DNA from 3 places in the Photobacterium leiognathi genome. Region 1 is predicted to be linked to each of the others. Evidence: predicted binding sites of a transcription regulator. Region 1 holds the regulator's gene; each other region holds the start of a gene.
What was found. The regulator PurR, encoded in region 1, represses purine synthesis genes. The targets are predictions, from matches to a motif close to TNANGNAAACGTTTNCNTNA.
Positions count from the first base shown of each region.

Region 1 (10,380 bases):
CTCAAGAGCAAATGTATTAGCTGTTTACTTTCAATCTTGTTGCTTTTCGCAATCTAAGCGAATGATCTTGTTTAAAAATCATCCACATAATTTTTTGTTTTAATTATCATATTGAGCATTAAATAATATTGCAAATGATAATTGATATTATTCGCATTTCATGGATAATAAATTCAAAGAGTGCTGCACTAAGTACACCAGCACCTAAATAATTAAGCTAATTCATTGAATAAACGGACTTACATCACGATGCAAATTATCACTTCCGATCAATACCTAATCATGGCTATCAGCAAATAAGGTTGTTGTTGTGAATTTAAAACGCTACGCCATTGCAGGCAGTGCTTCCATTTTGTTCCATAGCCTTCTTGTCTCTGCAATGCCTGACAAAAAAATCATCACAGTGCCAGTTTCTGAGCCTGCTAGCGTAAGTGTGAATCTGGTTTCTTTACCTATCGCCAAACCAGAACCTGTTATTCAGCCTGTCGTTGAAACGCCTGTTGAACCGATAAAGCCTGTCGCAAAAACGATGACGCCAGCGCCAAAAACAGAGATGAAAAAGCTGGTTCAGAAAACCAAGCCAGTAACAAAACCAAAAGCTGAACCTAAGAAGAAAGCTGTTCCTAAAAAACCAGCACAGCCGACACCTAAAAAAACAGTGACTAAAAAAGCTGACGTTAAAAAGCCCGTTCAGAACAAAACGGTAAAGAAAGCACAACCAACGAAACCTATTACTACCAGTAAAAAATTTACGTTAGATAAACCCAATAATAAGCCAGCCATCAAATCAGTGGTTGAGGTCAATAAAAAGACCAAAAACCAGCAAGCAACACTGGGTTCCAGCGAGCCGCAGTTGGTCTCAAAACCGACATTTGCAACTAGACCTTCCCCTGTCAGCTATCCACGTTTGGCTAAGCGTCGAGGTATTGAAGGCACTGTTTTAGTGGAAGTGTTAATTGGTAAAGACGGCAAACAACTAAAACAGAAATTAGCCAAATCATCCGGTGCTAGCGTGCTTGATAAAGCAGCACTGAAAGCAATCAAACTGTGGCGCTTTTCTCCGCACATTATTGACGGAAAAGCTATCGCCCACCGTGTACAAATTCCTGTTCGTTTCAAATTGGATTAAATCATGAGCTTTTTAGACAACCTGACCCAACAACTTGGCCTGATGGCATGGCCTCTCATTATCTGCTCTGTGCTCACAGTAATGATCCTTGTGGAGCGTTTAGTTCAAGTTTTGCTTTGCACTGGTGTTGGCAAAACTAAGGTAAACGCTATTCTTGCTAAACAGAATCGTCACGATGATTGTGCTCTAGATAAACTGACTGAAGAGTTAAAACAGCAACGCCCTCTACTTTATAAAGGCATTGCTATGTTGATTGCTCACCGCCATTTCACCAAACCTCTACGTGAAGATGCAGCTGCTATTTGGCTTATACAAAAACGTACTGAACTGCGTTCAGGCTTACGTTTGCTTAGCTTAATTGGTGTAATCAGCCCGCTATTAGGTTTGCTTGGCACCGTTTTAGGGCTAATTGAAATGTTCAGTGGCATTTCACAATCGACAGGTTCAGTAACACCTAGCGATTTAGCCGATGGCTTAGGCTTAGCCATGCGAACAACAGCAGCAGGCTTATTGATTGCCCTACCGGCTATTACAGGTGCACAGCTTTTAGGTTTATGGGCAGATAACGTAACAGCCAAATTAGAACACTGTTTGAATCGCTGTAACTTATGGCTTGAGGGCATGAATATCGAAGTGGAAAACGGCAAAACAACCGCTTGTGATACTTGTGAACAAAACCCAGCGGTTAACGGTAAAGCATTATGATCAGAGCTAATAGCAGCATAACTCAATCTGATGATATGGCCCCAGATCTGACACCTTTACTCGATATTATCTTTATTGTGATGGTGTTTTTACTGCTTACCGCTACGGTAAAAATTAAGTCTTTGGATGTCGATTTACCGCAAACTGCCACTAAGACATTACAAACCACACAGGCCGATCCTATCACCATCAATCTCGTTGCTAATGCGCCACATTGGGCGCTTCAGGGCGAAAAAGTCAATGACTGGGACAGCTTTAAGCAATCCCTGTTACAAGAAGTAAAAGCCAGCCCCAATAAGCCTGTTGTGATCGGGGCTGATAAAACAGCCTCTGTTGAACAGATGCTTAAACTGCTCGCTTTCTTACAAGAAAACAATATCAAAGCAACTCAGCTACTTATGGAAGAATCATCATCATGAAACGACGCACACTTTTAAAAACATCTTTGCTGACGATCACATTAGGATTGAGTAGCTTTTCATACGCCAATGCAGATACCAACACAAAAAAATCATCAGTGCTGGCGCATCAATTACACAAATCATTAACGCTTTAAACGCGCAAGATCAGATAGTAGCCGTAGATCTCACCAGTAAAGCACTCGTTGATAAATCTGTGCCTAAAGTAGGCTACCACCGCCAACTATCTGCTGAAAACTTGATGTCATTATCGCCAACAAACGTCATTGGTTCAGATGAGATGGGGCCACAAAGCACATTAGATTTACTCAAGCAATCAGGCGTTAGTGTGGATGTCGTAAACTCAGGTGAAACCGTCAAAGATTTACTGCAACGTATCGATCAAATCGCCTCATTGACTCACCATCAACAGCGTGCAGAGGTATTAAAAGAAAAGCTCAGTAAACAACTAAACGAGATTAAACAAGCCACTGCTAACATCAAAACCGCTAAAAAAGTGCTGTTTTTGATGATCCATGATGGTCGACCAATCAATGTCGCAGGCAGTAACACCACTGCAGATAGCATTATCTCGTTAGCAGGTGCCGTGAATCCTGCAGCTGAATCAGTCAGCAATTACAAACCGATTTCTGCCGAAGCAATTGTGACTATGCAGCCAGATATCATTCTTTTAAGCACTCGTACTGCAAGTAAGATCAAAAGTATGAAAGATCTGGTTAAGCAAATGCCGCTCATTGCTGCAACACCAGCGGCTACCAATAACGCCTTATTAACCATTAACGGTACAGCGTTAATTGGTGGTTTAGGGTTAGAAAGCGTGAATGAAGCATTAAGACTTAATCAAGTTATTTACCCTTAATCATCTATCTCAAAATAACGTCATATTCGATTAGTGCCTCATGTTTTAAGGTTGTTTTTTCATGTACGCAAAACGATTTTCAGCCCAACATATTTATATTTTAAGCATTGGCTTACTGGTGTTAGCAGGGCTTTCTTCTATTGTGATTGGCCCAATGGCAATCAGTTATAAACAAAGTCTACTTGCGCTAATACCTGGTGATCATCAGCTGGCGCAACATGTCAGCTTAGTGATCCATCAAATACGTTTACCTCGCACCCTACTCTGTTTTGCCATTGGTGCGATTCTGGCGATTTGCGGCAGCGTACTGCAAGGGCTATTTCGTAATCCTCTTGCTGACCCCGGTATTATTGGTATTACAGGCGGTGCAGGATTAGGTGCTGCATTAGCCATTGTGTTATTCGCTCCACTTACCAGCACTTTCCCGCAATTACTTAACTTTGCCATTGTTCCTGTGTTTGCGTTTATTGGTGGTGCAATTAGCACAGTTATGGTTTACCGCTTAGGCACAGATAAAAACGGCACATCAGTGATGATCATGCTACTAGCTGGGGTTGCGATTACCGCAATTTCAGCAGCAGGATTAGGCTTACTTAACTATGTTGCTGATGATGAGGCACTGCGTGATTTATCACTGTGGTCAATGGGCTCACTGGCTGGCGCTACGTGGTCTGGGATCCTTCTTGCCTACTGTACTTTAGCGTTACTATTTAGCTACTGTTATCGCCATTGTAATAACTTGAATGCGTTCTTATTAGGTGAAGCAGAAGCCAGACACATGGGCGTCAATACTCAGCACTTAAAACGTAATCTTATTATTGTCTGTGCGGCTGGTGTTGGCATTACCGTGTCTATTTGTGGCCCTATCGGATTTATCGGCTTAGTCATCCCTCATGTCGGACGTATGCTGACAGGTCCAAATCATAAAACTTTATTGCCTATTTCAGCCCTATTAGGCGGCTTAATTTTATTAGTTGCAGATATGATCGCCCGTAGCGCTTTTTCACCACAAGAATTACCCGTTGGCATTATCACCGCTATTTTAGGTGCGCCTTTCTTTATCTATTTACTTAGCGCTCAAAAGAGGCACATTTCATGACAGCAACTGCCATTGATATTGATTTACTTAGTTCGACAGAAAACAGTTCTCAAAATAACACTTCTCTAAATACAACCAGCGTTATTCAAGCAAGAAACCTCAAACTTCGTTACGGCAATAAAATCTTATTAGATGATCTAGATTTAGATATTCATTCAGGCGAAGTCACTGCCCTTTTAGGCCCCAATGGCGCAGGGAAAAGTACCTTATTAAAAGTACTCTGTGGCGAAGTAACACCTGAATCTGGAGACGTCTCTTTTTTCGGGCAACCATTATCATCATGGGACAGAGCTACACTGGCTAAACATTTAGGCATACTGCCGCAACACAGTGCACTTTCTTTTGCGTTTACAGCAAAAGAAGTGGTGGAGTTAGGCGCAATCCCGTTACAACTAACGTCACCACAGCTTAAGTCTGTGACACAGATGATAATGGATTATGTGGATGTCGAAAACCTTGCAGATAGGCTTTACCCGACGCTTTCTGGCGGTGAAAAACAACGAATCCATTTAGCTCGGGTATTAACCCAATTAAGCCAAGCTGGTGAGCACTGTATTTTAATGCTGGATGAACCAACATCAGCCCTTGATCTAGCACATCAACATCACACCTTACAAATAGCGAAGAACATGGCAATGCAAGGTGCTGCGGTTATTGTGGTATTACATGATTTAAACCTTGCAGCGCAATACACAGATCGGATGATTTTCTTAAATGATGGGCAAATAAAAGCGGATGGTACACCGTCACAAGTACTCACTGCTGAAGTCGTAGAATCACTGTATGGTTGGCCTGTTACTGTGCATACCCACCCTATAGAAAACTACCCTTATATTTTGTCAGCAAATCATCCTATTCTTTAATGACCAGTCAGTTATTAATACTGTAAGGATGCGATAAAAATCGGATTAAGCGTGACAACGACCTGCATTTTTATAACTTATCATCAATAATTTCACTCAAGATGAACAGAAAGATTGCACAACGCAAAACACACAGTAAAATGTGAGCGCAAGCGATTACACATGTAAAAGTTGTAATAAAGATTTCGATACACTGATGCCGCATTTATTGCGGCTTTAGTTGTTTATAAGCGGTGCTCTATAAAAACGGTGCCAAATTGAATAATTAAGTAGTTAATAATTAAAGAATTTCATATCTACTAGTCTCTCAACTAGCCATCTACTACGTAATTAATCAATTGGGTACCACAACCTTTTGTCAGATCTCTATCTGACCATAATTAGAAGAATAAATATGGCAACCATTAAAGACGTTGCACGTATGGCAGGTGTATCAACCACAACTGTGTCACACGTGATCAATAAAACACGCTTTGTTGCAGAAGCAACACAGAAAAAAGTGCTGGCTGCGGTAGATGAGCTTAACTACGCACCAAGTGCTGTAGCGCGAAGCTTAAAATGTAATACAACTCGTACCATTGGTATGTTGGTAACAAAATCAACCAACCCATTTTTTGCTGAAGTTGTACATGGCGTTGAAGAGTATTGTTACGGCGCAGGTTACACCCTGATCCTATGTAACACTGAAGGCAATCTTGAAAAACAACGTGATTACCTACGCATGCTGGCAGAAAAGCGTGTTGATGGCCTACTGGTAATGTGTAGCGATCTTGATCAAAAGCTACTTGAACTACTAGAGCGTCAAAACGATCTGCCAATGGTTATCATGGACTGGGGCCCAGATAAGCCACATACAGACAATATTCAAGATAACGCTGAAACTGGCGGCTATATTGCGACTAAACACTTTATCGATAACGGCCATAAGAAAATTGGCTGTCTATCAGGTCAAGGTGATAAGTCTACTTGTCATGAGCGCCTAAAAGGTTTCCGTAAAGCAATGGCCGAAGCAGACTTAAGCGTTAATGAAGATTGGCTACTTGAAGGTGACTTCGAGTGTGAATCAGCGGTTGAAGCGGCGAAAAAGTTCATTGCAATGAAAGAGCGCCCTACTGCTATCTTCTGTTTCAACGACATCATGGCAATGGCAATGATCAGTACCTTTGAGCAAGCAGGCCTACGTATTCCTGATGATATCTCTATCATTGGTTACGACAACATTGACCTTGCACCGTACTTTGCACCGCCACTAACAACAATCCACCAGCCTAAGCGTCGTTTAGGTAAAACTGCAGTGGAAATTTTGCTAGATCGTGTTAAAGACAAGAATCACGCTCGTCAAACTTTTGAAATGACACCAGAGCTTGTTGCGAGAAAGTCGGTTAAAGATCTCAACTAACGAGATTGACCTTGGTAAGTTTAGAAAAAGCCGATAAGTTTAACTTGTTGGCTTTTTTTTACTTTTTTAAAAAAGATTTATGCTCACCATAAGATAAGAACAATTACCTGAAGCAATATCACACTTTTGAGAGCTTGGATTTAATATTAAAACTAATATTTAATATAACTTTATATAGTCACGAACAGGCAAATTAATTGAAAGATTAAGACGCAAAACTTCCGGCCTAAAAATTAATTTTTTAATTCATGGTAGCGGAGTTACCGAAGGATTATAATTAGGCCGCCAATATAATGACATTTATTTTAACAATATATTGACAAGCCTAATGTGAAGATTAATTAATCTAATTCCTCGCTCTTGATGTTTAGGTGACACTCATATTTTTTTCACCGAGTAGAAGCATGGATAAACCAATATTAAAAGATTCATTAAAATTATTTGACCATTTTGGATCTGTAAAATCACGGTCGATGTTTGGCGGTTTTGGCATTTTTGCTGGTGATACAATGTTTGCATTAGTTGTGAATGATAAACTTCATTTACGAGCAAACGCTGAAACCGAAAAGGAATTCAAACAAGCTGGCTTGGAGCCTTACGTTTACAAAAAACGTGGGTTCCCTGTTGTAACCAAGCACTACGCAATACCAGATAACTGGTGGGACGAACCTGAAAAGATCGTTGCACAAGGTAGGTATTCCTTGGAAGCCGCAGAAAAAGACAAGCAAGAAAAGGAGAGTTGTGTACCTGACCGTATAAAGGACTTACCAAACCTACGGTTATCAAATGAAAGAATGCTTAAAAAAGCAGGCATAGAGACTATCGAACAACTTCAAGCAGCTGGTGCATTAGGTGCATATCAAGCGCTACAAAAAGCGCAAAACAGTCCGCTTAGTCTTGAATTGCTATGGGCGCTTGAGGGTGCAATTAGTGGACAGCATTGGTCTGTTATTCCTGAGCAACGTCGAAACGAATTATTATCTGCCCTATCCTAAGAAATACATTCTTCGACAATTCGCCTTCACTTAGAAATAAAAGATGTTCATTCTTTTATTTCTAAGTATACCTGTTAAAAATATATTCTAAATAAATCCCTTCACTCTGCTCTATTTTATATCTTTTAATACATAAACCTCTTAATGCGTAATTGCCAAATATTGCAACTAAAAGTATTTAATAACTTCTTGTTTTATATCAATGCTAAAACATAAATATTTAAAATTGTTTTTTATAACGTCAATTATTTAACGCTTTATTAATTTCAGCTCTCATTTATCGTTATTTATAAATAACCAGTGTTTTTTATTTCTCTCACCATTGGTTTTATTTTCACCAACTGATTGTAGAAAAAGCCATAATTCTTAGTAAATGAAATACAATACGGGTAGTTCAGGTCTATACCCAAATAACTTCAAAATGCAGTGTTCAGCGAGACGACCTTAGTTCTCAGGCGCGGCAACGATTTGTAGATATAGTAGTTCTACATTTAGAATCGTTAACAAAGTCTGGGAGCTAAGGACGCTCGCCCTTTGGGAGCGTGTCACTGAGCCGACTTCTTGCGTCAGACAACTTGGAAAGAGCTCGCAATTCCGCTTCGTTGTCTTCCTTGAATTCAACTCAGTGACCTCGCTCTGAATCAGGCATATTGAAGTCACTTGGGTATACATATATTCATATCTTGCCTTTACGCAGGATCTTTACCCTAACTCTTGAGTATCTTTTTAAGGAATGGCTGTGCGCATCTCAATCAAGAAAATCGATTCACTTTGGGTAAAACCATTGTTATGGCTACAAGCTCGTCATTATGGGCAAGTGCTTAATCCAGCCAAGCTATGGGGTCGTAAGCCTGTGCTGTTTTGGTTAGTCGCGGGATTCTTTGGTTTTCTGGATCGCAAAAAGTCCCCTATCCAAGATGTGATGCGTTCGCTTATTTGTGTTCGTGTATCGCAACTTAATGATTGTGCTTTCTGTGTCGATGCTAATGGCATGAAATTGGCGGAGCGTTGCGATTCTGAAGAAAAAATCAAAGCGCTGGCAAACTGGCAGCATTCTGATTTGTTTACACAGCAAGAACGCGCTGTGCTTGCCTACACGGAAGCAATGACCATTACAGGTCAACGTGTTACTGATGAGATGCTTCATGCCCTCCAGCAGTGGTACAGCAGCGATGACATCATAGAGATCACCGCATTAGTCAGCTTCCAAAACCTATCAGCTAAATTTAACACCGCATTGGATGTGCCAGAGCAAGGTTTCTGCACCCTGCCTATTAAACCGAATAATACTGCGGTTAGCCAAGAGCAAGACAAACCAAAAGCTGATACTCAGCAAACTAAATAAGGTGAGATACATGGATAAGAAAAAGCTCGCTTTACTCATCGTGATTGTCAGTCTAATTGCAAGCTGGATCCATTTCGATCTAGGGCAATACCTCACGCTTGATTTTATCAAGCAAGAGCAATCAGCCCTGCAAGCGAAAATTCAAAGCCAACCGATCGTGGCTTATGTGTCGTACTTTGCGATTTATGTTCTTGCAACTGCCTTATCCTTACCGGGTGCTGCTATTTTAACCTTGCTTGCTGCTGCCATCTTTGGTTTCTGGCCGAGCCTGATCATTGTTTCGTTTGCCAGCACCATTGGCGCAACATTGGCGTTTCTTTCAAGTCGATTTATTTTACGTGACTGGGTACAACAACGTTTTGGCTATCGCTTAAAAACTATTAATCAAGGTATCGAGCAAGAAGGCGAATTTTACTTGCTAACTTTACGCTTGATCCCTGTTTTCCCGTTTTTCCTGATCAACTTATTGATGGGCTTAACACCAATCAAAACACGTACCTTTTATCTGATCAGCCAATTGGGAATGCTGCCTGCCACAGCTATTTTCATTAATGCCGGAACCCAGCTCAGCAACATTGAATCACTGCGTGGGATTGTTTCTACGCCTGTATTACTATCGTTAGCTCTTCTGGGAACGTTCCCACTCATTGCCAAGTTCATCGTCAACGCGATAAAGCGACAAAAAGTTTACCAAGGCTTTCAGAAACCTCGTTCATTTGATCAAAACCTTGTCGTTATTGGTGCAGGTGCTGGCGGTTTGGTTAGTTCATATATTGCAGCCGCAGTAAAAGCCGAAGTGACCTTGATTGAACGTCATAAAATGGGTGGCGATTGCTTAAATACAGGCTGTGTTCCCTCTAAAGCTTTAATTCGTGCCGCCCACAGTTCACATGAAATCCAGCAAGCAAAACAGTTAGGCATTAACGCCAACATTGAAGCTATCGATTTCAAAGCCGTCAGGCAACGAGTACATCAAGTTATCGCTGATATCGAACCGCATGACTCTATTGAGCGATACACCAAGTTAGGCGTGAACTGTATTCAAGGTGATGCCACCATTGTTTCTCCTTGGCAAGTGAAAGTGAACGATAAGATCATCACGACACGTAACATCATTATTGCCACAGGTGCTTCGCCGCTATTGCCAAACATTACAGGTTTAAAAGCAGTTAATCCGCTAACTTCCGATACCTTATGGCAACTAGAACAACAGCCACAAAAACTGCTTATTCTGGGTGGTGGTCCTATCGGTTGCGAATTAGCACAAGCGTTCAATCGTTTAGGTACGTCTGTCACCTTGGTTGAAATGGCTGAACAAGTGCTCAATCGTGAAGATAACGATGCTGCTAGCGTCATTCGAAACAAACTCACTGACGAAGGCGTAAACGTATTACTTCAGCACAAAGCCGTAAGCTTTAAAGCAACCAGCAATGGTTATCATCTCGTACAGTTGAATGATCTTGCTAATAACCAAACAGTTGAAGTGGAGTTTGATCAGGTCATTGTCGCCCTTGGTCGTGTTGCCAATACCCAAGGTTTTGGTTTAGAGACTTTAAACATTGAAACC
Region 1 is NZ_CP131601.1:1,859,593-1,869,972, forward strand. Features, by position in the region: gene Q7674_RS15595 (energy transducer TonB) at 311-1,129, shown strand; gene Q7674_RS15600 (MotA/TolQ/ExbB proton channel family protein) at 1,133-1,834, shown strand; gene Q7674_RS15605 (ExbD/TolR family protein) at 1,831-2,253, shown strand; gene Q7674_RS15610 (heme/hemin ABC transporter substrate-binding protein) at 2,315-3,112, shown strand; gene Q7674_RS15615 (FecCD family ABC transporter permease) at 3,174-4,211, shown strand; gene Q7674_RS15620 (heme ABC transporter ATP-binding protein) at 4,208-5,074, shown strand; gene purR (HTH-type transcriptional repressor PurR) at 5,469-6,473, shown strand; cyclic di-GMP riboswitch class I at 6,651-6,741, shown strand; gene Q7674_RS15630 (TfoX/Sxy family DNA transformation protein) at 6,878-7,468, shown strand; gene Q7674_RS15635 (carboxymuconolactone decarboxylase family protein) at 8,208-8,813, shown strand; gene lpdA (dihydrolipoyl dehydrogenase) at 8,824-10,380, shown strand, end outside.

Region 2 (10,380 bases), 130 kb from region 1:
CGCTGCTTTTTATATCTCTGTTGTCAATTCGTTGCAGCTAAAACCGCTTAGGTTGATGTCATTAAGATGTTACGAGTAATTCGTATCACCGCTGTTATTTGCATAAATTGTCATGAATGCAAACATATTCAAACAAAGCGTTATTTTTCTCTTTTTTATGGTTTTCATTGAATTAATTGCAAACAAGATACTGTTTGCTTTTTAAGCAGGGTAAAAATGGTGTGGTTAATTAATGACCTCGTTAAAAATGCTGATAAATCATCATTATTATTCAAAAGAAATAAATAAAACGACGTACACTAAACATTCTTTCCCTTTGTTTATTAAGACTTTCTTTGTTTAATATTAGGCAACATTTTATTGTTTAGCTTAGGAACTTTTCTTTTATCTTCTATTAAGTGAGTAATCGCCATTATTGGATGTTTATACATCATTTTAGGGCCAGAATAACGCATAATTGTTTGTGATTTAACCTTTTGCTCCGGTTTGTAGCAGTGAATAGGGCAACGACGACAAGTTGGTTTTTCTACACCGTAAGGACAACGGTCTAGCCTTTGTTTTACGTAGCATTGGAAGGAATAACAACTTTCACATAAACCATCATTTTTTGTCGTATTTTGGTGATGGTTTGAGCAATAAATTTTAATCATTGCTGAAATCGTTAAATACTCACGGTTGAGTTTGCCAAAGAGTGTAAAGTCAGTGTTTATGGTCATTTTTAATAACCTAATTTTTATCAATCCACCTGGAGTATAATATTTTAAACCTATATATAAAATGCTATTTAAGTTTTTAACCTCAAATATGAAATTAAATCGTGTTTTTTATTATCAATAACGGCTTTTGTGTTACAAAGTTGAAAAAATATCTCAATATTTAACAGAAACCTAAGTAGATGGGTTGATTTACGTTAGCGAGAGCAGTAGTATCCACGCCTCGATTTTTATGGTGGTGTATATGAGCAGATTTGAGTGCCTTGAAAGAATTGTCGACGAATATCGTAAAAAAGTTCGTGACGCTGAGTTTAACCGTCAGAACGATAGCGAAGTAGCTAAAGTTCTTGTTTTACTAGTCGGTAACTCTATGTTCAGTCTGGCTGATGAATTTGCTGATTGGGTTAATCGTGGCGGTGATCGTAGCTACGGTGGTAAGTTCTTCGTTTCTAAGCAACTAATGACGTTGCTAGAGCCTGTAACTTTCCGTGGTGTAACTGTTCGTCGTGATTCGATTAAACTATTCAGAATTTCGTAAGCTGAATGGATTCAATCGGTATTCCATGACTCCAATGTAAAATTGGAAAACGGATTTTTGATCTTGATGAGAGTCGAGGTCGGCAGAAGGGGATGCAAATGCATCCCTTTCGCTTATCTGGAATTTATAACTTACTTAAACGTCTTTATCACAAGCCTTGATAAGCACAGACGTATCCATTCTTCCCAATCCTTGCTGTTGTAGCAGACCGTAACGTTTATCAACCGCTTCGGTTAATGGCATGGCTAACTCATGCTTCTTTGCTTCATCTAAACAGAAACCAAGATCTTTACGCATCCAATCAATGGCAAAGCCAAAATTAAATTTATCTTCAGCCATAGTGACTGCACGGTTTTCCATCTGCCATGAGCCCGCAGCGCCGTGTTTTAATACACTAACGACTTGTTCAATATCTAGGTTTGATTTTTGTGCCAGCATCAATGCTTCACTTAAGCCTTGTAGAACGCCAGCAATACAGATTTGATTGACCATTTTACAGCGTTGGCCTTGACCATGACCGCCCATCAATACTGCTTGTTTTGCATAGCTATTTAATACTGGTAATACGGCATCAAAGCTTGCTTGTTTGCCACCACACATAATGGTTAATGCGCCGTTTTCAGCACCCGCTTGACCACCAGAGACAGGTGCATCAATAAAGTGAATGCCTTTCTCGCTACAGGCATTTGCTAGCTCTTCAGCCAGCTCTGCTGATGTTGTCGTGTGATCAACAAGGGTAGCCCCCGCTTTCATACCAGCGAGTACGCCATCTTCACCGTACACAACACTACGCACATCATCATCGTTACCGACACACAGTGCGATAACATCACGCTCTAATGCCGCTTCTCGTGGGGTTTCACCATATTGACCTGAAAACTCAGATGCCCATTGCTGCGCTTTGGCAGTCGTGCGGTTGTAAACCTTGGTATCAAATCCTGCATTGAACAGGTGACGAGCCATTGGGTAACCCATTACGCCTAAACCGATAAAAGCGATACTCATTGTCATAGGAGTCTCCTAAGCAAAATAATTAAATTGAGATATGTCATTTAACGAATGGATAATAGGTAATACGTTAACCTGATAGCGAAACCACAACTATGCTCTCTAACTGTAGTAATTTGCATTTAACCGCAGTTACTAGCTAAGTGGTTCATTGCGTAGTGGTGGTACAAGCGCGTCTTTTATTCATCCGTGTTGATGCTTATGTACACTAGAGTTTAAATTGACATATGTCAATTTGTTTATTCCATGTATCATTTGTTGTGTATTTTAGTTAAAGTTAGCGAACTTTATGGTGGCGATATTAACTATAGGATGTGACAGTGAGTGACGCTAAATTTAAACAGATAGCTAAAACTATCGAAGCTCGAATTGATAGTGGTGAATATCCTGCAAAGTTTAAATTGCCGCCACATCGTGCGCTGGCATATGAATTAAGCACAACACCTGCGACAGTAGCGAAAGCCTATCAATTGCTGGTGGATAAAAAGCGTGTTGAATCCTTTGTCGGTAGGGGGACGTTTGTTTGTGTTCAAGCATCGTTAAGTGAAGTGATCCAACCTGCAGACGATGAGCAAGATTATAACTTCTCCATCCTACAGCCTTGTTTATTGCAAAACTTGTCACCATTACGTGATGCGATGATGCAAGCTACAGAGCAGCTAAATACTCAGTTAATGGGTTATACCGAGCATTCAGGCCATGAAAGTCACCGTTTAGCAGGTGTCGTATGGGCTAAACATTATGGTTTAATTGGCGGTAATAGTGATAACACCTTACTGACCAACGGTGCGCAACATGCGTTATCGTTATTAATTCATGCCCTAACAGAGCCTGGTGATACTATCGCTGTTGAATCGCTCACTTATCCGGGGATCATGGCAATTGCCAAATCAGCAGGGCGACACGTTGTAGGAGTGCAATTAGACGATGAAGGGATGTGTCCTGATGACCTACAACAGGTGATCCGCTTAAATCGTCCTAAGCTCGTTATTGTTGTACCGTCACATCAAAATCCAACGGGCATTACCATGCCACCAGCAAGACGTGATGAAATCGCTAACGTTATTGCAGCAAATAACATCTGGCTCATTGAAGATGATATTTATGGCTTTTTAAATCCGGAGCCTATTGCAGCGATCAGCAATCGTATTCCGCAATTAAGCTTTCATATTTCAGGCTTATCAAAAGCAATTAGCCCAGCAATGCGTTGTGGTTTTTTAAAAGTGCCTGATTCACATATCGCAGTATTACAAGCCTATATTCGTGCCAACATATGGCTGTCATCGCCACTGAACTATATTGCTGCAGCGCAATTAATTGAAAGTGGTGAAGCATTTCAACTTGCTGAAAGACAAAGACAAACTGCAATTAAACGTCAGCAAATGGCAAAAGAGCTGTTAGGTTATCAAGGTAGGGAAACAGGGTTTCAACTATGGTGTCCATTACCTGAGCATTGGCAGCAAGAACGCTTTGTGATGGAAGCGAAAAACAAAGGTTTGATTGTCAGTAGCGGCAGTTATTTTAAAGTGAATGGGGAAGATCCGCACCATATTCGCTTATCATTAATGGCGATTAGCTCAGAGCAACGGCTTCAACAAGGATTGATCATGTTGCGAGATCTGGCTAAATCAGAATTTGTTATGAATCCTCATTTTTAAGTCTTATACCCAAGTCACTTCAAGATGCAGTGTTCAGCGAGACGACCTTAGTTCTCAGGCGCGGCAACGATTCGTAGATATAGTGGTTCTACATTGAGAATCGTTAACAAAGTCTGAGAGCTAAGGACGCTCGCCCTCTGGGAGCGTGTCACTAAGCCGACTTCTTACGTCAGGCAACTTGGAAAGAGCTCGCTATTCCGCTTCGTTGCCTTCCTTTAATTCAACTCAGTGACCTCGCTCTGAATCAGGCATTTTGAAGTCACTTGGGTATATAATAACAGCATCAGATACCGTTAAGTATAACGTGTGTCTTTCTCATAATTATTTAATACAGAAAGTAGAGTCACAAAATGGATGCAGAATTTTGGCATAGCCGTTGGGCAGAAAACCGCATTGGTTTCCACCTACCTGACGTAAACCCATTACTGATCAAACATTGGTCAGCCGTTAAACCAAAACGTGATGAGCGTGTTCTTGTCCCTATGTGTGGTAAAACACAAGACTTAGTGTGGTTAGCAGAGCGTCATAACCAAGTGATTGGTATTGAGTTGAGCGATATTGCCGTTAAAGCTTTCTTTGCTGAAAACCTCTATACGCCGCTTGTTACTGGTGTCGGCAATCAACACCTTTATGAGTTTGATGAGATCTCGATTTACCAAGGTGATTACTTCACCGTAAATATCGAGCCTGTTGATGTGGTTTACGATCGCGCAGCATTAATTGCGATGCCAGAAGACATGCGACAAATGTACGTCGAAAAGCTATTGTCATTGGTTAAATCGGGCGGTCGTATTCTGCTGGTGACATTAGATTACCCACAAGATGAACTAGCAGGACCTCCATTCTCAGTACCTAAAGCGGAAGTTGAAGCTCTATTTGCTAATTGCAAAGTGACGCATCTTGAACGTGATGATGCTGATGAAACTCATCCTCGCCGCCAACGTGGTTTATCGCGCTTTGCAGAAGAAGTGTGGTTGATTGAAGTGTAATAACACCTAATCACATTTATCTAAACATAAAGAAAGGCATGTTGCTTTAAACTAACCTGTTGTTGAAGGTTAATTAGTGAGCCTACATGCCTTTTTCTTATAGAGAAACTGTTATCTGTCGCTAATGTTATTAGTTAAAACCGATCAGTTAACTGATTAGTTAAAAACGACTTTCACATCACCAGCAGCGTTAACTGCATCATTGACTGCGCTATCAATATCTTCACGACGAGTCAGCGCTACACCTAAACGACGACGACCATTGATCTCAGGCTTACCAAACAAGCGAATTTGCGTATTAGGGCGAGAAAGCGCTGGCAGTAAGTTATCAAAGCCGATATTGGTTGAAACACCTTCAGCCAGAATAACTGCAGATGCCGATGGACCATATTGTGTGATGTGCTGAATGGGTAAACCAAGGAATGCACGAACGTGAAGGGCAAACTCAGACAGCTCTTGCGAAATAAGCGTCACCATACCCGTGTCATGTGGGCGAGGGGAGACTTCACTAAACAGTACCGTATCGCCTTTAATAAATAGCTCGACACCAAATAAGCCGTAACCACCCAGAGCATTTACAACTTTCTCTGCTACATCTTGTGCCGCTTTTAATGCCGCTTCAGACATTTTCTGTGGCTGCCATGATTCGCGGTAATCACCATCTTCTTGGCGATGACCAATTGGCGCACAGAAGTGAACACCATCAACAGCACGAACAGTTAATAATGTGATTTCGTAATCAAACTCAACAAAGCCTTCGATGATCACACGACCCGCACCAGCACGACCGCCTTCTTGGGCGTATTGCCATGCTGAATCAATATCAGCTGCCGTTTTAATCACGCTTTGACCTTTACCTGATGAGCTCATGATTGGCTTCACCACACAAGGCATGCTAACACGGTTTACAGCAGCAACAAAGTCATCGTATTGATCAGCAAATTCATAAGGAGAGGTTGGAATAGAGAGGGTTTCAGCGGCTAAACAACGGATACCTTCACGGTTCATTGTAAGCTTAGTTGCATTAGCGGTAGGAACCACATTCACGCCTTGTTGCTCAAGCTCAACTAATGTGTCGGTTGCAATGGCTTCAATCTCAGGTACAACGTAGTCTGGTTTTTCTAACTCAATGATACGTTTTAGCGCATCACCATCTAGCATATCAATTACATGACTACGATGAGCAACTTGCATAGCAGGCGCGTTGGGATAGCGATCTGCTGCGATCACTTCAAGACCTAAACGTTGACATTCGATAGCTACTTCTTTGCCTAACTCACCAGAGCCTAAAAGCAGAACACGAGTAGCATTTGAACCATTAGCTGTACCTAACATTCTTATTCCTTACGATTTATGTTGGATAGTGTTGGTTGGGCGTGATAATACCTTGTTTTTACAATTAAGCTAACGTTTGCGTCAGAGTTTAACCTAAACTTGAAACATAAATAGTGTGAGTTATATGAAGCATATAATAAAAAACCGCCAACAATGTGGCGGTTTCATCAGTGATCTTAGATTGTACGACACATTATCAAATGTGTTACTTACGTTTTTCCCACTGAGTGATAAACGCAACAGAAGCAATAATAATCGCAGCGCCAAGCCATAAACGACCTGGTGGCACCCAACCAAACACAAGCCAACCACCTAAAACGTTTAATGGCAGTTTGGCATGATCAAAAGGTTGGACGAAAGATGCATCAGCCACCGCATAAGCTTTCGCAATCGCCCATTGTGCTAGGGCTGTTAATAAACCCGCTGCGATGATCAATGTCCATGTTGCGCCACCTGTTGGCATGTGAAAATCAGGCAGTGCTAGTAACACGTTAAAAGGCGTGATCAGAATAAGCAGGTACATCACAACTGTTGTTGGTGATTCGGTGCTGGATTGCTTTTTCACCATCAGAGAATAACCCGCCCAGAAAATTGCAGCGCCCACAGGGAGTAATGTGGCAATACTAAAGCTGTCTGACCAAGGTTCAAGAATGATCATTGCACCAATAAAGCCTGCAATGGTTGCACACCAACGTGCCGCACCGACTTTCTCTTTTAGTAAGAAACCTGAGCCAATGGTTGCAAACAGCGGGGACGTCATGAGCAATGCAATACCTTGCCAAATTGGCACAGGATAGGCGAGTGCCCAAAGCCATAATTGAATACCAATAACCGCAAGGAAGACACGGAAACAGTGTTGGAAAAAGTGTTGTGTTCTTAACGAGCGGCTGATCCCCATGGTTCTAAGCCATGGCAACATCGCAATCAAAGCAATAAAGTATTGAAATAGGGCAAAGGTGGTTGATGAGACACCAAGTTTAATGCTGAGGTACTGAGCAAGGCTGTTCACAATGGCAAATGCCAAACCTGCAGACAGCATCCAACTTGCACCTTGTACCGGATTATGTGTAGGACTATGAGAGTGGGACATGAAATTGGATTCTCTATAAAATCGTTGCGAGAATAATACGCTTTTGTTTTTAGATAGCCAATATTCCGCGTTCTACAGAGGCGTAGAGATAATAAAAAACCGCCTATTACAGCTAACACCTATCACTTAAGGTGTTTGGAACGAACTGGATAACGAGTTTTATTGATACGAACGGCTCTCTGCTTGGGCCGTTTTTTTCTTTCAGGTAATATGTAACGCTTTACTTGTTTTCTCATTGCTCTCAGTTTTTGAGGAATTGAACCTGGCGAAGCGATGGCACACCACATTAATTCATCTTGAATATCTCTTAACGCCATCATAAAACTTATCCGTAATGGTGAAACATTCGCTTCTGCCGCTATTCTACTTATTTCTAAGCGAACAAGATTATAAGCTATCAATATTCCCCATATTTCTTGCTCAATACCTTCTACTGATTGACTACGCAATAATATTTCATCTTCAAGCATGTCATGTTTTATTTCACCATAACTGTTTTCTATCTCCCAACGTTCGAAATAAACATCAAGCAAAGCTTGATAGCTATAATGCTCACCAACTAAGGAAGTAAGAAGCCCTTGGATATGATATTTTTGAGTTTTTTCTGGATAAAGCATTAATCGAGCTTGCCATTTTTCAGGAAGGCTTGGGTCTTTAGCTCTTGCATATTTGGATACATCCATTTCTACAATCAAATCTCGTCCTGCTTCATCAAGCTGCTTAATGACGGTATATCGCGTATTTGATTTAATTGGAGTCATCCAATGACTCGAATCATGCTGACGTTGCCAATTAATCATCAACTCGGCGCCAAGATAACATCGGTCAAAAATAGTTAAAGAATCTGGCGTTATTGAGGATATAAGCTGTTTAGCATAGTTCTCTTCACCAATATTGCTGGGACCAAATGCTACGTTGTGTATTAATCGACTACGAAGGGAGCATAAAGCACATAACCTGACGATAGGGTATTCTGTATGCTGTATCTTACCGTGTTTGACATACTGAAAGTGACTCGCTAATTCTGGAGTATCATGACTTCTAAATTGAGTTCCATCGACAGAGAAAAGGCGTAAGCCTTTCCATGTGTCTCCGCTATCTTCGGCTTTCGTCCAATATTTGGCAGTGAGTGAGAAAAGTGCTTTTAGAGGCTGTGCTGTCAATCGTTTTCGCGCCTGAGGGATAGCACTTGGTGCAATAGAATCACCTTGTGATCGCGATAATTGCAAATCAAGTTTATTCAAGACATCGGTTATCGATCTATTACGATATAGGCCAATTCCAACGATTAACCAAACAACCAATTCCGCAGGTAATTTTCGTCTGCGTATACTGGCCTTATTGGTTTCATCTAATGCTTGTTGAATCCACTCAAGAGGTAAGTCTCTTTGAAATAATGAGAGTGATTCTGGTGCTGCAAACGCATCTACATCAATGAGCCAATGTGACAACATAAAAAATACCCCCAGTTTTGCAAAACTGAGGGTATTTTTAACTATCTGAAAGATCGTGCAACCAATCAATTTCTTAAGTGATAGGTGTTAGCCTATTACAGCGGTTTATATAAAAAACAGAGGTATTTTATTACTTGCTCTTAATAAGCAACATAAGTCATTTGAATGTCTGGATTCAATGCTTCTAGCAGTGCTTGAGTACGAGCAAGTTGGCTGATTTGGCTTTCTGCACTTTCAACTAATGCTGCTTCAACTAATTCAGACAGTTTGTAACCTGACATATTCATGTTGATTAGCGCTACTTGTAGCGGTGGTAAGCTAGGGTTAAATGCCGCATTTTCAGCATACATACCAACAAATACACGACCGTCTTTAGCTTTAAGCGCAACACCACTGAAGTTCTTCGAGTAAGGTGCGTGTGAACGGTTTGCAGCATCACAAGCAGCAACAGCTAAATCAGATTGCTCAGCAATAGTAATACCGTTATCAATATCGCTTAGTAGTGCATCTTCAATACCAAGATCGGCAGGGCCGAATGATTCTGGCAGGTATTGTTGCAGTGTCATTGGTTGGCGTTCTGGTAGTTGAATCACTAACTCTTTAGCCGTGTTTAGTTCATTCATGAACTGACGACAGTGACCACAAGGGCTGTAGTTGATAGTCACATCTTTAATGCCAGTTTCACCTTTGATCCACGCATGGCTAATAGCCGATTGTTCCGCATGGATAGTACACGCCATACTTGCACTCGCAAATTCCATATTTGCACCAAAGTAAAGGCGACCAGAAGTACCACGGACAATAGCACCAACATAGAAATTAGAAATAGGAACAACAGCGTAAGCAGCAGCAACAGGAAGGAGTGCAAGGCGAAGATCAGAATCAGATAGATTAGTTTGAGCAAGTAAGTGTTCAAATTGCTCAGGACTGATAGTGGAATCGAAATTTTTATCTTCAATAATTGGTCGAAGAGCTGATGCAAGCTCGTTAGGTAATTGACCTAATGCATCCATAACTTTTGCGTGCATTGGGGTGTTACTCCGTATTGTTGATGGAGAAACATTCTATGTTAAATGTTAATATTCAAGTGTGATGCAGATCACATTAACTATCAACTCTATACACTAGTTACATTATCGAGAGCGAGCTCACACAAGTAAATGTAAATTTTCATGTAATAAATGGTTATCAAAACACTATGAGCTTAAAACTAATATGAATTAAGCAACATAAACGCTGTAAGCATAATATGTTGCTTAAATCCATTAACCAAAAAAGACATGCTGAAAAATAGGGAACATCAAAGGGGCAAGTAGGGTCGTCATAATGCCGCAAATCACCAATGCCAATGAACTAAATGCTCCTTCTTGGTAGTCTTGCTCTACTGCCTTTGCCGTACCTAATGCATGAGAAACCGTACCGATAGACAAACCTTTCGCTAGTGGGTGATGAATACGAAATAGCTTCATCACGGGATAACCTAATACCGCACCAAACAAACCCACAATGATCACCATTGCAGCTGTGATGGCAGGAATACCACCAATTTGTTGTGATGCCGCCATCGCAAGCGGAGTGGTGATAGATTTAGGCAA
Region 2 is NZ_CP131601.1:1,724,724-1,735,103, reverse strand. Features, by position in the region: gene Q7674_RS15055 (nitrous oxide-stimulated promoter family protein) at 324-716, opposite strand; gene Q7674_RS15050 (hypothetical protein) at 958-1,251, shown strand; gene Q7674_RS15045 (NAD(P)-dependent oxidoreductase) at 1,387-2,262, opposite strand; gene Q7674_RS15040 (aminotransferase-like domain-containing protein) at 2,580-3,917, shown strand; gene Q7674_RS15035 (thiopurine S-methyltransferase) at 4,268-4,906, shown strand; gene purT (formate-dependent phosphoribosylglycinamide formyltransferase) at 5,063-6,241, opposite strand; gene Q7674_RS15025 (DMT family transporter) at 6,447-7,331, opposite strand; gene Q7674_RS15020 (IS4 family transposase) at 7,454-8,785, opposite strand; gene cdd (cytidine deaminase) at 8,926-9,813, opposite strand; gene Q7674_RS15010 (CidB/LrgB family autolysis modulator) at 10,051-10,380, opposite strand, start outside.
Region 2: a site for PurR is predicted at 6,306-6,325, ahead of purT (formate-dependent phosphoribosylglycinamide formyltransferase). Genes of this name have one in related genera too.

Region 3 (10,380 bases), 1.2 Mb from region 1:
CAAGTTTGGTCAACCTTGCAACGGGCCACTCTAGTAAATACGCCAATACAATCGCAACTAACAGTGGCGTAATTAAGCTACCAAAGAAATAAATCGTTAGAAAACCACCGAGCAAAATGGCGACTAAGCTGACGGCATGGGGATCTGAGAATCGACGCTGATACCAGCGATTTAACATGTTCAACATGTAGAGGCGTGTCCTTTTTTCACTAACATGACAAGCTGAGTGTTATCGTTAACTACAGTGTCAATAATGTATCCATGGTTAAGCAAGTAACGAGGAATGTCGCTTCTTGCACCGCTGTCAGAAATACGCAGTTCAAGCTGTTGTTCAGAAAGAAGTTTTGCGCACGCGCGTTTTGCTAGCAACAGTGCCAGTGGGCAGCGTTGTGTCGTTAAATCAAGCGATAAAATTTCCATTGCTTTAAGTGACAGAGATTTGCTATTGCCGTATTGTAACCTCAAGCACAACCAAGATGCGAGATAGATAAAGGACATGATTCACAATAACGAACCTATGGAGTCATTCGTTGTCCTAACTCTTTAGATATTAAAGATAACTTACAAGGTGGTAGTATCTTTCCCATGTTTCGATTTACCAAAGCACCAACCTATCTTTTGCTTTCTGCTCTGCTTAGTAGCAGTCTTCCAGCTACTGCTAGTGATGCTAATCGCTTACCTGAAATGGGTACGACTGCCGCCTCAACGTTAACTATCGATAAAGAACTTGAATATGGCGACGCTTATATGCGGATATTAAGTGCTAGCCAGCCAGTCATTAATGATCCGTTATTGTCCGACTATGTTCAATCATTAGGTCATAAGCTGGTTGCCAGTGCTGACGATGTTCGAACCCCTTTTCATTTCTTTTTAATTCAAAACCCAGAAATTAATGCGTTTGCTTTCTTTGGTGGTTACGTTGCTATCCACTCTGGGCTGTTTTTGCATGCCAAAACCGAAAGCGAGCTCGCCTCTGTAATGGCCCACGAAATCGCTCACGTTACCCAACGTCACTTAGCGCGAAAAATGGAAGCCGACGCTAAAAAAACACCATTGAGTACCGCTGCATTAATTGGCTCTTTATTGTTAACTATTGCTGCTCCAGAGGCTGGGATTGCAGCGATTCACGCAACGACAGCTGCAAATATACAAGGGCACATTAACTTTACTCGCAGTAATGAAAAAGAAGCTGATCGCATTGGGATAAAAACATTGGCAAAAGCAGGCTTTGATGCACATGCAATGCCGCGCTTTTTTGGTCGTTTAGCGGATCAATATCGCTATACCTCTAAACTGCTTGCAATGTTGCTCACTCACCCATTGCCAGAGTCTCGTGTCACCGATAGTCGTATGCGTGCACGTAATTACCCAACCGTGATACTGCCGCCTTCTGAGCGTTACTTATTAGCACGCTCTCGTATTGTGGCGCGTAATGCTAACTTTAGTGAAGCGTCATCACTAAACTGGCTAAATAGAGAGTTGAAAAAAGCCGCGCCAAATCGTCGTAAAGAACTTAATTACGGCAAGGCATTGGTCTATCTTGATAATGGTAAATATAAACAAGCACATCAATTACTGGATCCATTACTGGCAAGTGAACCCAATAACCTGTTCTTTATTGATGCGGCAACCGATCTTGATCTGTACCAAAAGCAATATGACCGTGCCATTTCACGTTTAACGACAGCGCTAAAAGGCAATCCTAACAGTAATGTATTGCGCTTAAATTTAGCTAACGTCTATTTAGAATCAGGAAAATATCAGCAAAGTATCCAAATTCTAAATCGTTATACTTACGATCACCCCAAAGATACCAACGGCTGGACATTACTCGCGAAGAACTATGCCAAGCTCGGTAATCGTAGTGGTGAACTCGCAGCATTAGGAGAACTACTGGCACTTCGCGCTCAATGGGATAAAGCCATTAATAACTATACTCAAGCAGCGCAAATCGCAAAGTTAGGCTCAATGGATCAAGCTCGCTATGACGCACGTATTGATCAACTACGCTTTGAACGTCAACGATTTAAAGCGCTACAGAAATAAATTTTAGTAGCCAGCGTATTTAATACGATTACAATAACTACATAACAATTAAGTAAAAAATAGCTCACGCATAGAATTAGGAGATGTCATGTCAGTTACTATTTATCACAACCCTCGTTGTTCAAAAAGCCGTGAAACGTTAGCGCTATTAGAAGAAAAAGGCATTACACCAACAGTTGTGAAATACCTTGAGCAAACACCAAGTGTGGCAGAGTTAGAAACGCTATACCGTCAGCTCGGTTTAGACTCTGTGCGTAAAATGATGCGAACTAAAGAAGCAGAATACAAAGAGTTAGGCTTGGGTAGCGATGATGTTACTGACAGCGCATTATTTACAGCAATGGCAAGTCATCCAAAACTGATCGAACGCCCGATTGTCGTCAATGGTGATAAAGCTGCATTAGGTCGTCCACCAGTGCAAGTACTGGATATTTTATGATGCAAAAAATCTTAGTCCTTTATTACAGCAAACACGGTAATACCCGCCAATTAGCCCGTCATATTGGTCGCGGTATTGAACAAATCTCTGGCTGTGAAGCGGTACTAAGAACGGTTGCTGATATTGATCCAAATGATCATCAGCAACCTTATACTGATCCTTTAGTCTCCCATCAAGATCTAAAAGACTGTATTGGGCTTGCGATGGGAAGCCCTGTACGTTTCGGTAATATGGCCGCACCACTGAAACACTTTATCGATAGCACCAGCCAACAATGGTTATCAGGCACATTGATAGATAAACCAGCTTGTGTATTTACTTCATCTTCATCTATGCATGGCGGGCAAGAAACCACACTGCAATCGATGCTTTTGCCCTTATTACATCATGGCATGTTAATCGTGGGGATTCCTTATTCCGAACCAACCCTGCATACCACGCAGCATGGCGGAACACCTTATGGTGCTTCTCACCTTAATACAGGAACCAATAAGCAATTACATAAAGATGAAATTGAGTTAGCACAAGCATTAGGAAAACGCTTAGCACACACAGCAATGCTACTTCATCACTCCTGATATTAATGGCTTACGAAAAGGATGATTCGATGCCTCCAATGCAACCTCGCACTTTATTTGTCCACCGATTTGCACTCTGTGCCAATTTAAGTTTGATGCTATGGGTCGCCCTGTGGCAGATCGTGATTTCTCCCCATCCACATTTGAATAATTGGGTAATGGCTGCGCTTTGGATATTACCAATGCTATTACCTTTACGTGGTATGCTAGCAGCGAAACCTTATACCCATGCATGGTCGAACTTTATTTTAATGTTCTATTTCTTGCATGCATTAACCATTTTGACCATTGATGAAGGGGAACGCTGGTTAGCAGCCATTGAGTTTGTCATCGTCTCTGTTGCGTTTCTCAGTAATATTCTTTTTGCCCGTCTTCGAGCCAAGGAATTAGGAATAAAATTACAACGCTTATCGCAAGTTGAACGAGAAGAGCGTGAACGTTTTGAGCCACCAAAAGAATAAAACAGAGACTAAAAAGCCCTCAAACTGAGGGCTTTCTTACTTTAACGCTAAACGAAATTTAGTTATGCCATGTATAAATATTATCTGGTGCTACATAGTTCTCGCTTTGTTGTAAAGAAGGCTGTACTTGAGTAGCACTAACATCAACAGCATTCGATGAGGTACTCACATCGGTTGCAGGTGCTGCTGTTACCGCTGAATTATTATTCGTTACAGCATAATCATCAGCACTAATGCGGCTGTCATGGCTCAACTCACGTTTAAATTCTGCTGTCGACGCTGACAAGTTCATGCGAAAAATAACTTTGTCACCTTTAATATTTACAGCATTCGCACTACTTACTGTCGTCATATGATTAAGCATGCGCTCTAACGTAAAGAAATCTTCTGTAGAGTTAACATTATCAACTTCAATATTCACTTCACCAGCAGCACTACTACCCAATGCTAAGGCATATTTTTGCGCCAGTTGATTAGCAACTTGATTCATCATATCAGTGCTTGCTTGTGCTAATGTACCACTTGCTTTACCAGTGATGGGTTGAGTGTCTGTCGCAATAGTGCTCGGCTTTTGCGTATATAATTGCCATGATAATTCAACCTTGTCATCACCTTGCTGAATCGCTTTTACTAATAGCAATCCACCAGCGTTGTAGCGCTTACTCGCACTTGAAATAGGATCGACAAAACTGCCCCATAAGTCAGATACATGCAGTGCGGTTACATCATTAAAATCACCAATAGGGAAAGTAACAGGCACGCCACGAATATTCGCAGCTTGTTTGGTGTCAGCCACTAAAGCATTGGTTGATTGATCCCACAAAATATCACGACTATTACCGTTATCATCAGCCATCCAAACTAAAATATCAGGGCGTTGTTCACTCCAGTAATTTGCTTTTGCTTGCGTTAATAATTGTTTAATTTGCACCTTATCAAAGCTTAAATTTAGCGTCTGCTGACCATTGTCTTGACCATAACTAAACTGGCTAACATAACCCGAACTGTTTTTCAGCGCTTGGGCTATCACATTATTCTTAGCAATATTTTGATCACCCGTCACTTTGATCAGCACTTGTTTAAAGCCCTGCTCTCGTGCTGTTTGATCAGCATTCTGTCCATCAGCAGGCATGACTACTTGAGCCTGATATAAATTACTAACCGTCGCAGCTTTAATCGGTAAAGCCAGTAACGCTAAAAACAACAACGCAAATCGCAACATAAAGCACTCATTATTTACTAAAGTAAGTTGGCAAAAAGAAATTGAACATCAGCGAGTTCCTAAACCGATTGACGTCTTGTATAGAAACACGGCTTACCATCAATTTATCCTACAATATGTACTTTTTCCTGAACCAAAACAATACAGCTTGCAAGAAACAAACCACATGCTTTAAAAAACTTCTCTAGTCACAAATATCAGTCATTAAATAATTAGCAGTTTTTTTCTCTTAGTACGCTAGGTAATCGTTTGCTTTTTGTGATAGCATTGCGCGATTTTTTTTATGACAAGGTGATTTTGAGTATGATGCAGGTATTACAAGGTGCCCAAATGTTATTCGTCGCATTTGGTGCTCTCGTTCTTGTTCCGTTACTTACTGGGCTTGATCCCAATGTGGCACTTTTTGGTGCTGGTGTAGGAACCCTCCTTTTTCAGCTTGTTACCAAACGTTCTGTTCCTATCTTCCTAGCCTCATCTTTCGCGTTTATTGCTCCAATTATGTACGGTATCCAAGCTTGGGGTGTTGCAAGCACCATGGGTGGCTTGATGATGGCGGGTATTGTTTATGTTTTGATGGGTGCTGTGATTAAAATTCGCGGTGTTGGCTTTATTCATAAACTGCTACCACCTGTAGTTGTTGGCCCGGTGATCATGGTCATCGGTTTAGGTTTAGCGCCAGCAGCTGTGAATATGGCTGTAGGTAAAACAGGTGACGGTGGTGTTCAGCTTATCGCACATGACACTGCGCTATGGATTTCAGCCATTTCATTAATCGTGACCATTGGCTTAAGTGTGTTTGCCAAAGGCATCTTAAAATTAGTACCGATTGTAGGTGGTATTACTTCAGGATATTTAGCAAGTTTAGCATTCGGTGTGGTGGACTTTACCCCGGTGCATAATGCAAGTTGGTTAGCACTTCCTAACTTCACTTTCCCTGAGTTTAATATTAACGCTGTCCTTTTCATGATCCCTGTTGCCATTGCACCTGCAGTTGAGCACGTGGGCGACATGCTAGCGATTTCCAACGTAACAGGTAAAGACTACCTGAAAAAGCCAGGCCTGCACCGTACAATGGCTGGTGACGGTATTGCGACGATTGCAGCCTCTATGGTGGGCGCACCGCCTAATACTACTTACTCTGAAGTAACGGGTGCGGTAATGCTAACGAAAGCATTTAATCCTGTGATCATGACATGGGCGGCAATTACTGCATTAGTATTAGCGTTCGTAGGTAAATTAGGCGCAATGCTACAAACCATCCCTGTGCCTGTAATGGGCGGGATCATGATCTTGCTATTCGGCTCTATAGCAACCGTTGGTCTAAATACACTGATCAAAAACCAAGTCGATTTACACAAAGCCCGTAACCTTGTAATTGTTGCGGTAACACTGGTATTTGGTATTGGTGGGATGGCATTTGGTATTGGTGAGTTCAGCCTGCAAGGTGTGAGCTTATGCGGTATTGTCGCGATTGTTCTTAACCTGATCTTGCCACAAGATTTAGGCGAAAATCATATCGTTGATAATGCGCAAATTGAAGGTACTGAACATCTATAAGTCGCGATGAATTAAGTTAACGTTATTTAACGTTAGCTTATACTGAACTTATCACTTTATAAGCTCTGAATATAAAAAACCGGACATGGCGTCCGGTTTTTATTTAAATCTTGTTTACTAATTACTTAGTACCGAAGATCTTATCGCCTGCATCACCAAGACCAGGAACGATGTAGCCTTTGTCATTTAGCTTCTCATCGATAGCTGCAGTGTATAGCTCAACATCTGGGTGTGCTTTTTCTAATGCTGCAATACCTTCAGGTGCAGCCACTAGTACTAGAACTTTAAATTGCGTACAACCGTGCTCTTTTAAAAGATCTAGTGTCGCAATCATAGAACCACCAGTTGCCAGCATTGGATCAACAACCAGCGCAATACGCTCATCGATGTTTGATGCTAGCTTGTTGAAGTATGGTACAGGCTCAAGTGTTTCTTCATCACGGTAGATACCAACAACACTGATACGTGCACTTGGCATATGTTCAAGTACACCGTCCATCATGCCAAGACCAGCACGAAGAATAGGTACTACCGTCACTTTTTTACCTTTGATTTGGTCGATCTCAACTGGACCGTTCCAACCATCAATGGTCACTTTTTCTGTCTCAAAGTCTGAAGTCGCTTCATATGTCAGTAGGCTACCAACCTCAGTTGCTAACTCACGGAAACGCTTAGTGCTGATGTCACCTTCGCGCATAAGACCAATCTTATGTTTAACCAGTGGGTGCTTTACCTCAACAACCTTCATCTTCTGACTCCCGAGCAAATAAAAAATAAAATCGCATTATTATATACTAAGCCAAACGATTGCTGATAGTAGTAAACGTTTAACTGTTTACTTAATACCCAGTCAAAAAAAATGACGCAAACGTTTTCCTTTAGGCTGTGACTGCTGTTATCATACCCCAGCTTTTTTACTTTAATACGTTGAGGGATCATCTGTGAGCAACAAAAACTCTTCTCTTAGTTACAAAGATGCTGGTGTTGATATCGATGCTGGTAATGCATTAGTAGACCGTATTAAAGGGGTGGTAAAACGTACGCATCGCCCAGAAGTGATGGGGGGAATTGGTGGTTTTGGTGCACTTTGTTCACTACCAACCAAATATAAAGAGCCTGTTTTAGTATCAGGTACTGATGGCGTAGGTACTAAACTTCGCTTAGCTATGGATTTAAATAAGCACGATTCTATCGGTATCGATCTTGTTGCTATGTGTGTTAACGATCTTATTGTTCAAGGTGCAGAGCCTTTGTTCTTCCTTGATTACTACGCGACAGGTAAGCTGGATGTCGATACAGCAGCAAGTGTTGTTACTGGCATTGGTGAAGGCTGTATTCAATCAGGTTGTGCATTGATCGGTGGTGAAACGGCTGAGATGCCAGGTATGTACCACGGTGAAGATTACGATGTTGCTGGTTTCTGTGTCGGTGTGGTTGAAAAAGCCGATATCATTGATGGTTCAAAAGTAACAGCTGGTGATGCTCTTATCGCTGTTGGTTCAAGTGGTCCTCACTCAAACGGTTACTCACTTATCCGTAAGATCATTGAAGTTTCAAACGCTGACTTAAACGAAGAATTAGAAGGTAAAACACTTTCTGATCACCTGTTAACACCAACCAAAATTTACGTAAAATCAACGCTGAAAATGATGGAAAGCTGTGATGTTCACGCGATTTCTCATATAACTGGCGGTGGTTTCTGGGAAAATATCCCACGTGTGCTACCAAAAGGCACAAAAGCTGTTGTTAATGGTGATAGCTGGCAATGGCCTGCTATCTTCAACTGGCTACAAACGGCAGGTAACGTAGAAACTTACGAAATGTACCGCACGTTCAACTGTGGTGTAGGCTTAGTGATTGCCCTACCACAAGCGCAAGCACAACAAGCTATTGATATCCTAAATGCTGAAGGCGAAAATGCATGGCTATTAGGTGAAATTGCCAATGCTGCAGAGAGCGAAGAGCAAGTTGAGATCAAGTAATACCATGAATAATATCGTCGTCCTTATTTCAGGTAGCGGCAGTAATCTTCAAGCGATTATTGACGCATGCAGCAATGGCGTAATTAAAAACAGTCAAATTACTGCTGTGATCTCAAATAAAGAGAATGCGTACGGATTAGAGCGTGCACGTGCTGCCAATATTGAAGCGATACATATCGCGCCTAAACAATATGGCAACCGTGAACAATACGATGATGCTTTGGCTGAACGTATTGAGCAATTCAACCCTGATGTGGTGATCCTTGCTGGTTTTATGCGTATTTTAAGCGGTGATTTTGTCCGTCGCTTTAAAGGGAAAATGTTAAACATTCACCCCTCTTTATTGCCAAAATACCCAGGATTAAATACCCATCAACGTGCGATAGATGCAGGCGATACAGAACATGGTACTAGCGTGCACTTTGTTACAGAAGAGCTCGATGGTGGACCTGTTATTCTTCAAGCAAAAGTCCCTATTTTTGCTAATGATACCGTTGAAGAAGTGACGGCTCGGGTACAAAAGCAAGAACATGCAATTTATCCGCTTGTGACTCAGTGGTTAGCTGAAAAACGCTTAACTATGATCGATGGCAAAGCGGTATTTGATGGTGAAATCCTTCCCCCACAAGGCTACGCTGCCCAATAAAAACAAAAGGCGATCTGATGATCGCCTTTTCTCTTTCTGCTTATCGCATTTCAGTCATATCGATTACTGAATGACTCAGCTATTTGTCTTCAACCACCAGCTGATTAAATACTGGCTCACCAAAATGGAAAACAATAAATTCTCCTGTTGCCATTTTGTGCCAATTTTCATCATTGGTTAAAGGCTGAGTAGCAATCACAGTCACCACGTCTTTAGGTGTCGTTTCTTGCTGAAAATCAATCGTGACATCTTCATCAATAAGAGATGCTTTACCAAACGGCGCTCGACGAGTGATCCAATGTAAGTTATTGGTACAATAGGTAAGTACGTACTCACCATTACTTAATAACATATTGTAAACACCGAGCTGACGTAACTGATCACAACACTCTGCAAAATAGCTAAAAACAGGATTCAAATCATCTGGCAGTACTGGAAATTTCGTTTCAAATTGATTCAATAACCAACAAAAAGCGATCTCACTGTCAGTATCACCTACCGCTTGGTGTCGCCCCGTCTTTAAGCTCTCATAACCCGTCAACTGACCATTATGCGCAAAAGTCCAATAATTGCCCCATAACTCGCGAGTAAATGGATGGGTGTTTTCTAAATTCACCGCCCCTCGGTTGGCTTGGCGAATATGACTCACCACTGCACGACTCTTTATTGGGTATTCTTGGACAAGTTCAGCAATACGCGATTGACAGCTTGGGTTTGGATCTTTAAATGTACGAAAGCCTTTACCTTCATAAAAGGTAATACCCCAACCATCACGATGAGGGCTAGTATTTCCCCCACGCTGCATTAAACCGGTAAAACTAAAACAAATATCGGTTGGCACATTTGCGCTCATGCCTAGCAATTCACACATATTCCTTTATGCCCTTTTGTTATTCATTAACGATACTTCTCAACGGTCAGTGTTAAGCTTGGCTTATTCTGCCGCCATTTCTTTTTCAACTAGCATAATTAAAATATGGATAATTTTAATATGAATTTCTTGAATGCGATCAGCGTAACCAAAATGAGGGACACGAATTTCCACATCTGCTAGACCCGCCATTTGACCGCCATCTTTACCCGTTAAAGCGATGGTCTTCATGCCTTTCGCTTTTGCCGCTTCAATCGCTTTTAAAATGTTGCCCGAGTTACCTGATGTAGACAGACCAAATAGAACATCACCTTTTGCGCCAACCGCTTCTAAGTAGCGTGAAAATACGTAATCATAGCCGAAGTCGTTACTTACACACGATAAGTGGCTTGGATCTGAAATAGCAATACCAGGGTAACCTGGACGGTTTTCACGGTAACGACCTGTTAGCTCTTCAGCAAAGTGCATTGCATCACAATGAGAGCCACCATTACCACAAGACAGCACTTTACCGCCCTGCTTGAAAGAATCTGCCAATAGCTTAGCTGCAGCTTCAATATCAGCCATATTTTTATCAT
Region 3 is NZ_CP131601.1:678,086-688,465, reverse strand. Features, by position in the region: gene Q7674_RS10235 (AI-2E family transporter) at 1-187, opposite strand, end outside; gene Q7674_RS10230 (sulfurtransferase TusA family protein) at 181-498, opposite strand; gene bepA (beta-barrel assembly-enhancing protease) at 586-2,046, shown strand; gene arsC (arsenate reductase (glutaredoxin)) at 2,135-2,485, shown strand; gene wrbA (NAD(P)H:quinone oxidoreductase) at 2,482-3,063, shown strand; gene Q7674_RS10210 (DUF2069 domain-containing protein) at 3,093-3,524, shown strand; gene Q7674_RS10205 (DUF2066 domain-containing protein) at 3,583-4,746, opposite strand; gene Q7674_RS10200 (uracil-xanthine permease family protein) at 5,050-6,303, shown strand; gene upp (uracil phosphoribosyltransferase) at 6,425-7,051, opposite strand; gene purM (phosphoribosylformylglycinamidine cyclo-ligase) at 7,245-8,285, shown strand; gene purN (phosphoribosylglycinamide formyltransferase) at 8,290-8,931, shown strand; gene Q7674_RS10180 (class II glutamine amidotransferase) at 9,011-9,802, opposite strand; gene lpcA (D-sedoheptulose 7-phosphate isomerase) at 9,866-10,380, opposite strand, start outside.
Region 3: a site for PurR is predicted at 4,984-5,003, ahead of Q7674_RS10200 (uracil-xanthine permease family protein). Genes of this name have one in related genera too.